2 regions of the Streptomyces sp. NPDC056734 genome follow, and region 2 is predicted to be linked to the other one. Evidence: riboswitches for the same ligand, from Rfam matches in the RefSeq annotation. Region 2 holds a riboswitch; the other holds the start of a gene.

Region 1 (7,499 bases), on a different contig from region 2:
GGCGACCAGGACGAGATCCTCGCCTTCTTCGCCAAGCAGGCGCACGCCGCCACCGAGGGCGGCCAGGTCGCCATCGGCCGCGCGCACCCCGGCGCCGGTGGCGTCGCCCACTCCTACGAGGAGGCCCTCAACGCCCTCGACCTGGCGGCCCGCCTCCACCTGCGGGAACCCGTACTGCGCGCCGCCGACCTGCTGGTCTACCCGGTGCTCACCCGCGACCGGCAGGCCATGACCGACCTGGTGCGCAACACCCTGGGCCCGCTACGGGAGGCCCGGGGTGGTGCCAAGCCCCTGGTCGACACCCTCACCGCGTACTTCGACTCCGGCTGCGTTGCCGCGGAGACGGCCCGGCGGCTCAGCCTGAGCGTGCGCGCGCTGACCTACCGGCTCGACCGCATCCACAAGCTCACCGGCACCAACCCCGCCGACCCCATGCACCGCTACACCCTCCAGACCGCGGTGATCGGCGCCCGGCTGCTGGGCTGGCCCGAGACCGAGGTGTGAGCGCCCCCCCGCCCAAAGCCCACTCCCCCCACTCCCCCCACTCCCCCCACTCCCCTCACTCTCCTCACCCCGCCGTCCGCTCCGTCAGCTGGCCCAGCGGCAGGGTGTGGCTCGTCCGGAGCACCTTCGCCCGCAGATAGCGGACGTTGTGGGCCGTGCTGAAGACCCCCGTCGGGACGCGGTCGTGGATCGTGACCCCGAGGCCCCGGAGCTGCGCGGCCTTGTCCGGATTGTTGGACAGCAGATCAAGACCGGTGATCCCGAGGGCGCCCAGCATCTGGGCCGCCACCGTGTAGTCGCGGGCGTCCTCCGGGAGGTCGAGGGCCGCGTTGGCCTCGTAGGTGTCCAGGCCCTGGTCCTGGAGGGCGTACGCGTCGAGCTTGTTGTAGAGACCGATGCCCCGCCCCTCCTGGCGGAGGTAGAGCAGGACGCCGCCGCGCTCGGCGATGCGCTCGACGGCCTCGCGGAGCTGCGGACCGCAATCGCAGCGGGCGGAGCCGAGGACATCGCCGGTCAGGCACTCGGAGTGCAGCCGCACCAGGGGCGTCGCGCCGGGCGCGGGGGTGCCGAGGACGACGGCGAGGTGTTCCCGCCCGTCCGTCAGCCCGTGGAAGGTGACCAACTCGGCGTCGACGCCGTAACCGTCCCCGAAGCGGAGCGGAACGCGGACGCGGGTACGGATGGCGGCGGCGGGGGCCGGGCCGCCCTCGACCGAGCTGCCTGCCGGGCTGTCTGCTGAGCTGTCGGACATACGAATCTCCGAGCGGTGCGCATCGCTGCTGACTGCTTCAGATTTGAAGCAGATGATCGGACGAACGTGACCATACGCCACACTTGAAAGTTGAAGCAACCCGATTTACGGCGAGGCGCGGATGCCTCAAGAACAGGGCGACGACCGCCGCAACCACGGCAGATCCCCACCCCCACCCCCACCTACATCCTCCCCACCCCCGGGCTCCGCCCCCTCCAGCCCCCGCGTGACTGCCGTGAAGATCTCCTCCAGCTGCCCCACCTGCTCCGGCGTGAGCCGGTCGAACAGCGCCGCCCGGACCGTCTCGACATGACTCGGCGCGATCCGCTCCAGCAGGGCGATCCCCGCGTCCGTGAGCACGGCGATGCTGCCGCGCCGGTCCCCGGGGCAGTCCTCACGCCGGACCAGCCCGTCCCGCTCCAGCCGGGTGACGGCGTACGTCAGCCGGCTGCGGGTGATCTTCAGCCGCCCGGCGAGGCCGGTCATCCGCAGCCGGCGGTCCTCGGCCTCGGAGAGGTGGGCCAGGATGGAGTAGTACAGATGCGGCATACCGGCCTCCTGCTGGAGCTGCCGGTCGAGCGCGTCCTCCAGCAGCAGAGCGGCCCCCACGTACGCACGCCAGGCGCGCTGTTCCTCCGGGGTGAGCCAGCGAGTCGTCATGGCGCCAGTGTAGTTTTGCTTAAAACTTGAATCAAATGCGCACCACAAATGCGCACCACAAACCACATGTGAACCAGAGGGAAGCCCATGCCCCACCCCCACGTCCTCCTCTCCGCAGCCGTCTCCCTCGACGGCTACCTGGACGACACCGGCCCCGACCGCCTGCTGCTCTCCGGCCCGGCCGACTTCGACCGGGTGGACGAGGTGCGGGCGTCCGCCGACGCGATCCTGATCGGCGCCGGCACGATCCGCGCCGACAACCCCCGGCTGCTCGTGAACTCCCCCGAGCGCCGCGCCGCCCGGATCGCCGCCGGCCGGCCCGCGTACCCGCTCAAGGTCACCGTCAGCGGCTCGGGCGACCTCGACCCCACCGCCAGGTTCTGGCACACCGGCGGCGCCAAGCTCCTCTACACCACGGACCAGGGCGCCGAGCGCGCCCGGACGAACGGCCTGGCCACCCCCGACACCGACACCGGCACCGGCACCGGCACCGGCACCGGCACTTCCACCCATGTCATCCCCCTGGGCAAGAACCTCGACTGGCACACCCTCCTCACCCACCTCCACGACCGGCACGGCGTCCGGCGGCTCATGGTCGAGGGCGGCGGCACGGTCCACACCCAGCTCCTCACCCAGGGCCTCGCCGACGAACTCCACCTCGTCCTCGCCCCGCTGTTCGTCGGCGACCCGGCCGCCCCCCGCCTCTTCGGTCCGGGCGGCTACCCGCCCGGCCGGCTGCGCCTGCTGGAATCCCGGCGGATCGAGGACATCGTCCTCATGCGCTACGAGCCCACCGCCCCCGGCCCGGCCGAGGTCCCGTTCGCCGCCGACCGGCACTGGCTGCGGCTGGCCTGCGCCCTGGCGGCGGACTGCCCGCCCTCGCGGACCGCGTTCAGCGTCGGCGCGGTCGTCGTCGCCGAGGACGGCACCGAACTGGCCCGGGGCCACTCCCGCGAGGGCGCCGACCCCGTCGTACACGCCGAGGAGGCGGCCCTCGCGAAGATCGACCCCGCCGATCCACGCCTGCCCGGCGCGACGGTCTACTCCAGCCTGGAACCCTGCGCCCGCCGCGCGTCCCGGCCCCGCCCCTGCGCCCGGCTGATCCTGGACGCGGGCGTCCGCCGCGTGGTGACGGCGTGGCGCGAGCCGGACACCTTCGTCGCAGCCGCCGACGGCACCGGCCTGCTGACCACGTCCGGCGCCACGGTCGTCGTACTCCCGGAGTACGAGCAGCAGGCCAAGTCCCCGAACGCCCACCTACTGGGCTGAGCAGGACCCCCGTCCGCATACCTGTGTGCAGCACGTCCATTCCATGGCGTATGCTGGTGAACACAACGACGCGGGGTGGAGCAGCTCGGTAGCTCGCTGGGCTCATAACCCAGAGGTCGCAGGTTCAAATCCTGTCCCCGCTACTCAAGGCTCAGGGCCGGAATCCGGATCACGGATTCCGGCCCTGAGTGTTTTCCCGACCCTCGGTCCCCTCGGTCGCCTCGGTCGCCTCCCCCGCCCCTTCCCGGCCGGTCGTCGTGTCATCCGGTCGGCCCGCCCGGCTCGCCGGGGCGCCCCGCTGCGGCAACCCTGGACCAAGAGGCCGGGCCGTGACCGGTGAGGACCTGCGGCGGGAGACGAGGCGGGAGACGCGTGGTGGGGCCGGGTGAGGCGCAGGGCGAGGGGCCGTACACCGGGCCACCGGGGAGCGCGGCGGGCATGGTGGCGCCGCCCGCGCGGCCGGGGCGGTCGGGGAGCATCTCCTACGCGCGCCCGTTCGTACGGCTGCTGCCGGTCCTGCTGATCCTCGGCGGCGCGCTGTACGAGTACGTGACCCCGAAACAGTTCACCGGCGTGCCGTTCTTCACGGCCGCGCCCCTGGTCGCCGCGCCGCTGTTCGGGCGGCGCTACACCGTGCTGACCGGGATCGCGGCGGTGCTGGTGCTGTTCGTGGTGCATTTCGGGGTCGACCAGCCGTTCGCGGCGGAGACGATCACCGAGGTCGTCACGGTGGCGACCGTCGCGGTGCTGGCCGTGCTGATCAACACGCTGGTGCGGCGCAGCGACGCCCGGCTGGCCTCCGCCCGGGAGATCGCCGAGGCCGCGCAGCGGGCGGTGCTGCCCGAACCGGACGAGCGGATCGGCGGTTTCGAGATCGCCGCCCGTTACGAGGCCGCGCAGGCGGGCGCGTTCATCGGCGGCGATCTGTACGCGGTGCAGGACACCCCGCACGGCGTCCGGCTGGTGCTCGGGGACGTACGCGGCAAGGGCATGGGCGCGGTGGCCGCCGTGGCCGTGCTGATCGGGGCGTTCCGGGAGGCCGCCGAGCAGGAATCGACGCTGGAGGCGGTCGCCGCGCGGCTGGAGCGGGCGCTGGCCCGCGAGGGCACCCGGCGGAACGGGCTCGACGCCTTCGAGGGGTTCACCACCGCCGTGCTCGCCGAGATCCCGCACGGCCACGGGATCGTACGGATGGTCAACCGAGGGCACCCCGGGCCGCTGCTGCTGTACGCCGACGGCACCCTGCGCGCGCTGTCCGCCGACGAGCCCGCGCTGCCGCTGGGGATGGGGGACCTGGGCAGCTGGCCGGACCGGGCGCAGGAGGCGGAGTTCCCGGACGGGGCCACGCTGCTGCTGTTCACCGACGGGCTGTCGGAGGCGCGGGACGGGCACGGGAGGTTCTACGAACCCGAGGAGCGGCTGGCGGGCCGGCTCTTCCGTGGGCCGGAGGAACTGGTGGCGGCCCTGGCCGAAGAGGTGCGCGGGCATGCCGGGGGCTGGATGACGGACGACATGGCGCTGCTCGCGGTACGGCGGCCGGGTCCGGCGCACGACGGTCCGGGCCTCGGTCACGGTGGGTAAGTGAGCGACTGCCCTCCGCATAACATCTGAGTCACCGTCAGAAATTGGCACTGCCCGAACGGCCCTGATGGCGAGGTCGACTCGCCCGATTTTCGCCGCTCATAGCCTGTACGTCCGGCGGAAGAGCGTTAAAGATCAAGTGGAAGCGCTTGGAAATCACCCCTGGGTTCTATTACTGTCCGATAACGCAGCGCGGTCGTCCCAGCCGTCACAAGAGTCGGCTCCGTGCTCAAGCGCCGAATCTCGTGAGGGAACCGGGGAACCACCAACTTGGGGTGAATCGCGCGTACGTCACCATGGAGACATGGCTGATTGACGCGCGTAGGAGACCTTCCTCTCCGAACCCGTCAGCTAACCCGGTAGGCGATGAGGGAAGGAAAGGAGTACGCCTACGTGGCGTCCAACCGGCCTGCTCCAGGGGCCTCGTTCGTGCCCGCCCAGCGCACCGACGACACCGTCGTCTACGGCGGCCCCCGCACCGATGAGGGCCCGTGGGAGGAATGGAACCCCACCGCGGAGACCGTCCGCCCGGTCCGTGGCGGCCGGCACCGCGTCGCCAAGCAGCGCGGCGGACTCGCCCGCGGCGGACTGGCCCGCAGCTCCACGGTCCTCGGCGTCGGTGTCATAGCCGCCGTCGGCGCGGGCGGCATGGCCACCGCGCAGACCGGCAAGCCGCCGGTCGCCATCTCCCTGCCCGACCTCGCCACCTTCACGGACGACGGCGAGGACACGGCCGAGCCGGCCACCGCGATCGAGGCCACCCCGCTCAGCAGCCTCGGTGTCACCCCGGCCGACAGCGAGCAGGGCACCACCGACGCCGGTGAGGCGCTGCGCGCCCGCATCATGGCGCAGGCCGAGAGCCAGCAGGAGCAGCTCGACACCAAGGCCGCCGAGGCGCTCCTGGCCGCCGCCGAGAAGGAGGCCGCCGAGGCCGCCGAGAAGGCGGAGCAGGAAGCCCGCGAGAAGGCCGCCGCCGAGAAGAAGGAGGCGGAGGAGGAAGCCGCGCGCAAGGCCGAGGAAGAGCGCCTCGCCGAGCTGGCCAAGCAGTTCGCGCTGCCGACCTCCTCGTACACCCTCACCTCGACCTACGGCCAGGCCGGCTCGCTGTGGTCCTCCGGCTACCACACCGGCCTCGACTTCGCCGCCCCCACCGGCACCCTCATCAAGGCCGTCCACTCCGGCACCATCACCCAGGCCGGCTGGGACGGTTCGTACGGCTACAAGACCGTGCTCACCCTCGATGACGGCACCGAGATCTGGTACGCGCACCAGTCCTCGATCAGCGTCAGCGTCGGCCAGCAGGTCACCACCGGCGATGTCATCGGGCGCGTCGGCGCCACCGGCAATGTCACCGGGGCCCATCTGCACCTGGAGGTGCACACCGCGTCGGGTGGCGGCGTGGACCCGCTGGCCTGGCTGCGCGACAAGGGCCTCAATCCCTGACGGCCCCCCTCGGCCTCAGGTGCGGTAAGGGTTGTTGTAGTACGCGGGGTGCGGTGTGACGGCACCGCCGGGGCCCGGGTGACCGGTGCTGTGGCCGCCGTCGTACCCGGTGCCGTGACCGGTGCCGTACCCGTCGCCTCGGTATGGCGGCCAGGGTGGGACCGGCATCGGCGTAGGTACGGGGGGCGGCGGGGCCGTGGCGTGGGCCGCGTGGGTCAGGGCCGGGGCCGCGAGGTCCCGGCGGCGCCACAGCTCACCGAGCAGCTCCCGTTCGCGGGGGACGAAGTCGGCGCGGGCCCGGCCCCGGCTGCCCCGCCGGCGCAGCACCGCGAGCGAGGTGGCGTACGCCTCGTACTCGGCCACCGCGCGGGCCGCTTGCTTGCCGAGCCGGCGTCCGGCGTACTCGCGGGCGAGGCGGCGGGCCCGCATCGAGCCGAGCGCGTAGGGCTCTGCGGGGGAGAACCAGCCGGTGGTGACATACGCGGGCAGCTCCTCGCGCACCACCCGCAGCTCCCGCTGCCGGGTCCAGATCACCAGCCAGGTCAGCAGCGCGAACGCGGGGACCATGAAGGCGCCGTACACGGCGAAGAAGCCGTGGTCGCCGAAGGCCGCGGAGCCGTTCCAGAACGCGTGCACGCCCATCGCGAGCAGCAGCCCGGACAGCGGCAGCAGCACCCGCCGCATCCGCTGGCGCTCCCCGCCCGCCGCCGCGATGCCGAAGCCGATGCCGGTGAGCACGGTGAACAGCGGATGCGCGAACGGCGACATGACGACCCGTACGAAGAAGGTGGCGACGGTGACCGAGGCGAGCCCGGCGTCGCCGCGGGACTGGTCGGTGCCGAAGGCGGTGCCGAGGTAGAGGATGTTCTCGGTGAAGGCGAAGCCGGTCGCGGTGACCCCGGCGATCACCACGCCGTCGACGATCCCGGTGAAGTCCCGGCTGCGGAACAGGAAGAGCAGCAGGATCGCGGCGCCCTTCGCGGACTCCTCGACCACCGGCGCTATCACGGTCGTCCCCAAGGTGTCCGCGCCGGCCGGGTCGGCGGTCGCGATGGCTATCCAGCGGGTCGCGAAGCTGTTCGCGACGATCGCTATCAGGGCCGCCGCGCAGGCCCCCCAGGCGAAGGCGAACACGACATTGCGCCAGGGGCCCGGCTCCACCCGGTCCAGCCAGCGGAACGCGCCGATCAGCAGCGGCACCGGCAGCACGGCCAGTCCCAGGCCCACCAGGAAGCCCTCGGTGCCGGTCTCCTGGCGGACCAGCGCGAGGATGACCAGCCCCGACAGCGCC
Region 2 (7,499 bases):
GGGTCACACGGCCACCGCCGAGGCAGGCTCCGGCGGCCTGACAGCGACCGAGCACCGTTTGGCCAACGGTCTGCGCGTGGTGCTCTCCGAGGACCACCTGACCCCGGTCGCGGCGGTGTGCCTCTGGTACGACGTCGGCTCGCGCCACGAGGTCAAGGGGCGCACCGGCCTGGCTCACCTTTTCGAGCATCTGATGTTCCAGGGCTCCGCGCAGGTCAAGGGCAACGGGCACTTCGAGCTGGTCCAGGGCGCCGGCGGCTCGCTCAACGGCACCACCAGCTTCGAGCGCACCAACTACTTCGAGACCATGCCCGCCCACCAGCTGGAGCTGGCGCTGTGGCTGGAGGCGGACCGGATGGGCTCGCTGCTGGCCGCCCTGGACGAGGAGTCCATGGAAAACCAGCGGGACGTCGTGAAGAACGAGCGCCGCCAGCGCTACGACAACGTCCCCTATGGCACCGCTTTCGAGAAGCTCACCGCCCTCGCCTACCCCAAGGGCCACCCCTACCACCACACGCCGATCGGCTCCATGGCCGACCTGGACGCGGCCACCCTGGACGACGCGCGCGCGTTCTTCCGCACGTACTACGCGCCCAACAACGCCGTGCTGTCCGTGGTCGGCGACATCGACCCGGAGCGGACGCTCGCCTGGATCGAGAAGTACTTCGGCTCCATCCCCGCCCACGACGGCAAGCCCGTCCCGCGTGACGGCTCGCTCCCCGAGACCGTCGGCGAGCAGCTGCGCGAGGTCATCGAGGAGGAGGTCCCGGCCCGCGCACTGATGGCCGCCTACCGGCTTCCCGAGGACGGCACGCGCGCGTGCGACGCGGCCGACCTGGCGCTCACCGTCCTCGGCGGCGGCGAGTCCTCCCGCCTGTACAACCGGCTGGTGCGCCGCGACCGTACGGCCGTGGCGGCCGGATTCGGCCTGCTGCGGCTGGCCGGGGCGCCCTCCCTGGGCTGGCTGGACGTGAAGACCTCCGGGGACGTCGAGGTGCCGGTCATCGAGACCGCCATCGACGAGGAGCTGGCCCGGTTCGCCGCCGAGGGCCCCACGGCGGAGGAGATGGAGCGCGCCCAGGCCCAGCTGGAGCGCGAGTGGCTGGACCGGCTCGGCACGGTCGCCGGCCGCGCGGACGAACTGTGCCGGTACGCGGTCCTCTTCGGTGACCCGCAGTTGGCCCTGAGCGCCGTCCAGCGCGTGCTGGAGGTGACCGCCGAGGACGTCCAGGAGGTCGCCAAGGCCCGCCTGCGGCCCGACAACCGCGCGGTGCTCGTCTACGAGCCGACGGCCCCCGAAGCCCAGGCCGACAGCGCGGCGGACGCAGAGGACGCAGAGGACGCGGCGGACGCCGACGGCGTGGCAGCCGCGGCCACCGACGACAACAAGGAGGCGGCCAAGTGAGCGAGCTGGCCCCCATGGAGTTCCACCCCCAGCCGCAGCCCGGCGACGCCCGCCCCTGGGCGTTCCCGGCCCCCACGCGCCGAACGCTCGACAACGGCCTCACGGTCCTGCGCTGCCACCGCCCCGGCCAGCAGGTCGTCGCCGTCGAGGTGCTGCTGGACGCGCCGCTGGACGCCGAACCGGACGGCCTGGAGGGCGTGGCCACGATCATGGCCCGCGCCTTCTCCGAGGGCACCGACAAGCACTCCGCCGAGGAGTTCGCCGCCGAGCTGGAGCGCTGCGGCGCAACCCTGGACGCGCACGCCGACCACCCCGGCGTCCGCCTCAGCCTCGAAGTGCCGGTCTCCCGGCTGCCGAAGGCCCTCGGCCTGCTCGCCGACGCCCTGCGCGCGCCCGCGTTCGCCGACAGCGAGGTCGAGCGCCTGGTGCGCAACCGCCTCGACGAGATCCCGCACGAGCTGGCCAACCCCTCGCGCCGCGCCGCCAAGGAGCTGTCCAAGGAGCTGTTCCCGGCGTCCTCGCGCATGTCGCGCCCGCGCCAGGGCACCGAGGAGTCCGTCGAGGGCATCGACTCCGCCGCCGTACGCGCCTTCTACGAGAAGCATGTACGCCCCGCGACCGGCACCGTCGTGGTCGTCGGCGATCTGACCGGCGTCGACCTCGACACGCTGCTCGGCGACACGCTCGGCGCCTGGACCGGCTCCACGGCCGCGCCCCGGCCCGTGCCGCCGGTCAGCGCCGACGACACCGGGCGCGTCGTCATCGTGGACCGGCCCGGAGCCGTCCAGACGCAACTGCTGCTCGGCCGGGTCGGCTCCGATCGGCACGATCGCGTCTGGCCCGCCCAGGTGCTCGGCACGTACTGCCTGGGCGGCACCCTCACCTCCCGGCTGGACCGGGTGCTGCGCGAGGAGAAGGGTTACACCTACGGCGTCCGCGCGTTCGGCCAGGTCCTCAGGTCCGGGCCGGACGGCGCCGGAGCGTCCATGCTCGCCGTCAGCGGCTCGGTCGACACGCCGAACACCGGACCGGCCCTGGACGACCTGTGGACGGTCCTGCGCACGCTTGCCGCGGAGGGGCTGACCGACGCCGAGCGGGACACCGCCGTGCAGAACCTCGTCGGCGTGGCGCCGCTCAAGTACGAGACCGCGGCGGCCGTCGCGAGCACGCTCGCGGACCAGGTCGAGCAGCACCTGCCCGACGACTACCAGGCGACGCTGTATCAGCAGCTCGCCGCGACCGGCACCGTCGAGGCCACGGCGGCCGTCGTCAACGCCTTCCCGGTGGACCGGCTGGTGACCGTCCTCGTGGGCGACGCCGCGCAGATCAAGGCGCCCGTGGAAGCCCTCGGCATCGGCGAAGTCACCGTCGTGGCGGCCGACTAGACAGCCGCGGACGGCCCGCCCGGGTGCCGCGATCCGCGCGCGGGCGGGCCCACACGCGGCACGCGAAAGTGCCGACGAAGGGCACGCGCATGACGGGGAACGCGCACCCGCACGGTGGGGCCCTGGTGACCGGAAGCGTCACCAGGGCCCCTTAATGTCCGGATTGCGGGAGAGGCTGCCTGTCTGACCTGTGGCATGCGCTACAAAAGCCCGGATCTGTTTGGGGATTGCAAGATGTCCCCTTAGCGTCATCCAGGCTGTTCGTCAGGCAGTGCGCCGCGTCCGCGGCACCGGACAGCCATCGCCGAGTCCCCGTACGGCGCGAGCCAGGGGAGCCGGGGACCCACGTCCCTGGGGTGAATCGGCCTCCCGCGCGCGTGCGTGCGGGAAGCCGTAGGAGACCTTCCTGCTCCGAACCCGTCAGCTAACCCGGTAGGCGAGAGGGAAGGAAAGGACCAGCCACTCCATGGCGTTCACGCGCGCCACCGGGAAGCACCGGCGTCCCCGGCACCCGCAGCGCACCACCGCCCGTGCGGCGGGTGTCGCGGCACTCGCCACCACCGGCGTCGTCGGCTCCCTGGCCGCTCCGGCGCTCGCCGCCGAGCCGGCTCCCGAGCAGACCGGTCTGCTGCCCGTCGTCGGCATCGGCGACGACGTCGCCCACCAGATAGACGCCCAGGCCGCCGCCCAGGCGGACGCCGCGCGGCAGAAGGCCGAGGCCGCCGCCCGCGAGAAGGCGGCGGAAGAGGCCCGCGAGCGTGCCGAGGAGGAGGCGAAGAAGGCTCGTGAGGCCGAGGAGCGCGCCGCCCGCGAGGCCGAGCGCGAGCGCCTGAACACCTTCGTTTCGCCGATCCCCGGCTCCTACGTCTCCACCAGCTACCAGGCGGGCGGCTCCGCCTGGTCCTCCGGCAGCCACACCGGCGTCGACTTCCACGCCGCCACCGGCACGTCCGTCCACACGGTCGGCAATGGCACGGTCGTGGAGGCGGGCTGGGGCGGCGCGTACGGCAATCAAGTCGTGATCAAGATGGTTGACGGTACGTACACCCAGTACGGGCATCTCTCGTCCATCGGGGTGTCGGTCGGCCAGTCCGTCACCCCTGGCCAGCAGATCGGCCTCGCCGGCGCCACCGGCAATGTCACCGGGGCCCACCTCCACTTCGAGGCCCGCACCAGCCCCGAGTACGGCTCGGACATGGACCCGGTCGCCTACCTGCGTGCGCATGGCGTGAATCTCTGACGTCGGGTGCGCGCGGGGCGCCGATGCTCTTCCGGCCGACGGGAGCGCGGGCAGCGCGTGACGTCCCGTGCGCGCGGGGCGCTGCGACGGGCGGGCACTCGCGCGCGGGACGGATGCCGCGCTCGGGTGCGGGGGCGGAGGTTGTCGGACGGGTCGGCGCTCGCCGGGAGGCGATGGCGCACTCGCGCGGAGACGGGACGGCGTGCGGCCAAGGGTTCGGTCTCCGCGCCGGCGATGCCGCACTCGCGCGGAGACGGGGCCATCTCCTGGTCCATCAGATCAACGATCTCGCGATGCCCCACTCGCGCGTGGAGACGGACCCCGCGCTCTCGCCCTCTGGCGCCGGGCGCTTGCCCCCCAACCCGCGCGGGTACGCCGCGACGACGCGCAGTTCGTCGTGGATGGGGCGGAGTGCCCCCACCCGCGCGGGTACGCCGCGTGAGGACTGCGTCCAGACAGTCGCGGAAGCCCCCGCCGCACCTACGCGCGCGTACGCCGCCCCGGGCTGGGCACCCGCGCCACCCGCGCGCTGACCCCGGCCCACCCGGGCGGGGCCAGGCCACCGTCCCCGCCTGGACCCCGCCACCCCCGCGCGCAGGGACTCGGCTAACGGCCCATGGCGTCCCGGCGGACGGCCACGGCCACCCCCGGGCGCCGGGCCCCGCCCCTCCATCACCGCTACGCGAACCCAGGCCCCCGCCCCGCTGGACCCAGCCCCCCGCCTCCACGCCAGCCAAGCCACAGCCGCCACCGTCACCCGGCGCACCGCCCCGCCCACGACAAGCCCGGGTACCCCACCCGCCGGGGCTTTCGTCCTTTTGGGCATCCGCTGTCCAAAAAATATCCCTGGAATCCGGCCCCCCGTCGGAAATTCCGGCTCATTGCAATAGAGTCACTGTTCAGACGTCAATCGAGGACGTTTCACGGGGATTAAGGCGGAGGTCGGTCATGCGTATTCCGGCGCACTCGGTGTGCACGGCGATCCGGGACGACATCATCGCCGGTGTCTACGAACGCGGTGGCCGGCTCACCGAGGAAGTCCTCGCCCGCCGCTACGGCGTCTCCCGCGTCCCCGTCCGCGAGGCCCTGCGCACGCTGGAGGCGGAGGGGTTCGTGGTGACCCGGCGGCACGCGGGCGCGTGCGTCGCGGAGCCCACCGAGCAGGAGGCCGCGGACCTGCTGGAGATGCGCGGGCTGCTGGAGCCGCTGGCCGCCTCCAGGGCCGCCCAGCGGCGCACGGAGGCCCATCTGAAGGTGCTGCGCGGACTGGTCCGGCTCGGCCAGGAGCGGGCCCGCCGGGGCAGCAGCGATGACCTGCGCTCCCTGGGCAGCTGGTTTCATGAGACGCTCGCCCAGGCGTCCGGCAGCCCCGCCCTGGTCTCCATGCTGACCCAGCTCCGCCACAAGATCGCCTGGATGTATGCCGTGGAGGCACCGGCCGCGCCCATGGAGTCCTGGGCCGAACACGGCGCCATCGTGGACGCGGTCACCCGTGGTGACGCGGAACGCGCGCGTGCCCTCACCGCCCTGCACGCCGAGCGCGCGATGTCCGTCTTCCGGCTGCGCTTCAACGCCGGCGGCGCCGACCGTGTGAGGACTTCGCAACATCCCGTAAACATGCTGGGCCAGCGGCTTTAACAAAAGCGCCGTATACAAAGAAGCGGTAATTCGGTGGCCGGTAATTTCGGCTGCCGTTTTTCGGTGTGCCGCAGGTCTATTCCCGTACTGTACGGACCTATTTCGGTGTGCTCTCGCTCACAGGTGCGACCCAAACGTTTCGGCACGTGTCCGGCGGTGAAACCGGCGCGGAACAATTTGGGGAAACAGGCGCGAAAGTGAGCGGGGGAAACGGGAGTGGCCGCGGGGGCGGAAGCGGCTGTTCCGCAGCAGAGGTGGCTGTCGGGCAACAGCAGAGCCGCGCCACCACCAGGGCGACGCGGCTCCTTGTGTCCGTAAGCGGGTGCCGGACGGATCAGACGGTCTCCGGAAGCTCCTCCAGCCCTTCGGAGACCAGCTTGGCCAGACGGTCCAGGGCCGCGTCGGCGCCGTCGGCGTCGGAGGCCAGGACGACCTCCTCACCGCCCTTGGCGCCCAGGCCCAGAACGGCCAGCATGGAGGCCGCGTTGACGGGGTTGCCGTCGGCCTTGGCGATCGTCACGGGGACCCCCGAGGCCGTGGTGGCCCGGACGAAGATGGAGGCGGGGCGGGCATGGAGGCCCTCGGCCCAGCCGACGTTGACGCGGCGCTCAGCCATGTTGTTGCTGCCCTTCAGTCTCTCAGGGTTGTCTAGACCAGTGTCCCATATCGCGGAGGCGTGCCCGGAGCGGGCCTCGGGCCACACCAGGAGTGTCGCCGGACCCCGGCCCCGACGCGGTATACGCCCCCATGTGTCCCCGTGTGTCTGTGCTGCTCCTGTGCTCGTTCCCCGTGGATTGCCTCGCGCCGTTGTCATAGGCGAGCCGTACTGTGGGGCGCATGCAGAGCCCGGCGGATCCGCAGGACCGGCACGAGTACCCCGCCCACTGGGAGGCGGACGTGGTGCTGCGTGACGGCGGCACCGCGCGCGTGAGGCCCATCACCGTCGACGACGCCGACCGCCTGGTCAGCTTCTACGAGCAGGTCTCGGACGAATCGAAGTACTACCGCTTCTTCGCGCCCTACCCCAGGCTCTCCGCCAAGGACGTCCACCGCTTCACCCACCACGACTTCGTGGACCGCGTGGGACTCGCGGCCACCATCGGCGGCGACTTCATCGCCACCGTGCGCTACGACCGGATCGGCGCCGACGGCATGCCCGCCTCCGCGCCGGCCGACGAGGCCGAGGTCGCTTTCCTGGTCCAGGACGCGCACCAGGGCCGCGGGGTCGCCTCGGCCCTCTTGGAGCACATCGCGGCCGTCGCGCGCGAGCGCGGCATCCGCCGGTTCGCCGCCGAGGTGCTGCCCGCCAACACCAAGATGATCAAAGTGTTCAGGGACGCCGGGTACTCCCAGAAGCGCAGCTTCGAGGACGGCGTCGTACGCCTGGAGTTCGATCTCGAACCCACCGACCGCTCGCTGGCCGTGCAGCGCGCGCGGGAGCAGCGCGCCGAGGCCCGTTCGGTGCGGCGGCTGCTCGCGCCCGGGTCCGTCGCCGTCATCGGCGTCGGCCGCGTGCCCGGCGGGGTGGGCCGCAGCATCCTCGACAACATCCGCGAGGCCGGCTTCACCGGCCGTCTGCACGCCGTGAACCGGGCCTTCCCCGAGGGGCGCAAGGACATCGACGGTGTGCCCGCCCACCGGTCGGTGCGGGAGATCGACGGCCCGGTGGATCTCGCCGTGGTCGCCGTGCCCGCCGATCATGTGCCCGAGGTCGTCGCCGAGTGCGGCGAACACGGCGTCCAGGGGCTGGTCGTGGTCTCCGCCGGGTACGCCGAGAGCGGCCCGGAGGGCAAGGCGCGCCAGCGTGAACTCGTACAGCACGCGCGCGCGT

The links. A riboswitch is a leader RNA that binds a small molecule or an ion and turns the genes downstream of it on or off. The one in region 2 is predicted to bind cyclic di-AMP.
Region 1: it holds a riboswitch for cyclic di-AMP, as region 2 does, so the genes downstream of both, ACFRFC_RS13730 (M23 family metallopeptidase) here and ACFRFC_RS20380 (M23 family metallopeptidase) in region 2, are expected to answer to the same signal.

The regions. Positions count from the first base shown of each region.
Region 1 is NZ_JBHTZD010000007.1:349,089-356,587, forward strand. It holds gene ACFRFC_RS13700 (PucR family transcriptional regulator) at 1-504, shown strand, start outside; gene ribA (GTP cyclohydrolase II) at 569-1,255, opposite strand; gene ACFRFC_RS13710 (MarR family winged helix-turn-helix transcriptional regulator) at 1,382-1,915, opposite strand; gene ACFRFC_RS13715 (dihydrofolate reductase family protein) at 2,003-3,184, shown strand; tRNA gene ACFRFC_RS13720 (tRNA-Met) at 3,254-3,327, shown strand; gene ACFRFC_RS13725 (PP2C family protein-serine/threonine phosphatase) at 3,623-4,765, shown strand; cyclic di-AMP (ydaO/yuaA leader) riboswitch at 4,990-5,146, shown strand; gene ACFRFC_RS13730 (M23 family metallopeptidase) at 5,159-6,208, shown strand; gene ACFRFC_RS13735 (PrsW family intramembrane metalloprotease) at 6,224-7,499, opposite strand, start outside.
Region 2 is NZ_JBHTZD010000012.1:268,861-276,359, reverse strand. It holds gene ACFRFC_RS20390 (M16 family metallopeptidase) at 1-1,405, shown strand, start outside; gene ACFRFC_RS20385 (M16 family metallopeptidase) at 1,402-2,790, shown strand; cyclic di-AMP (ydaO/yuaA leader) riboswitch at 3,083-3,244, shown strand; gene ACFRFC_RS20380 (M23 family metallopeptidase) at 3,257-4,030, shown strand; gene ACFRFC_RS20375 (GntR family transcriptional regulator) at 4,979-5,668, shown strand; gene ACFRFC_RS20370 (HPr family phosphocarrier protein) at 6,003-6,284, opposite strand; gene ACFRFC_RS20365 (GNAT family N-acetyltransferase) at 6,506-7,499, shown strand, end outside.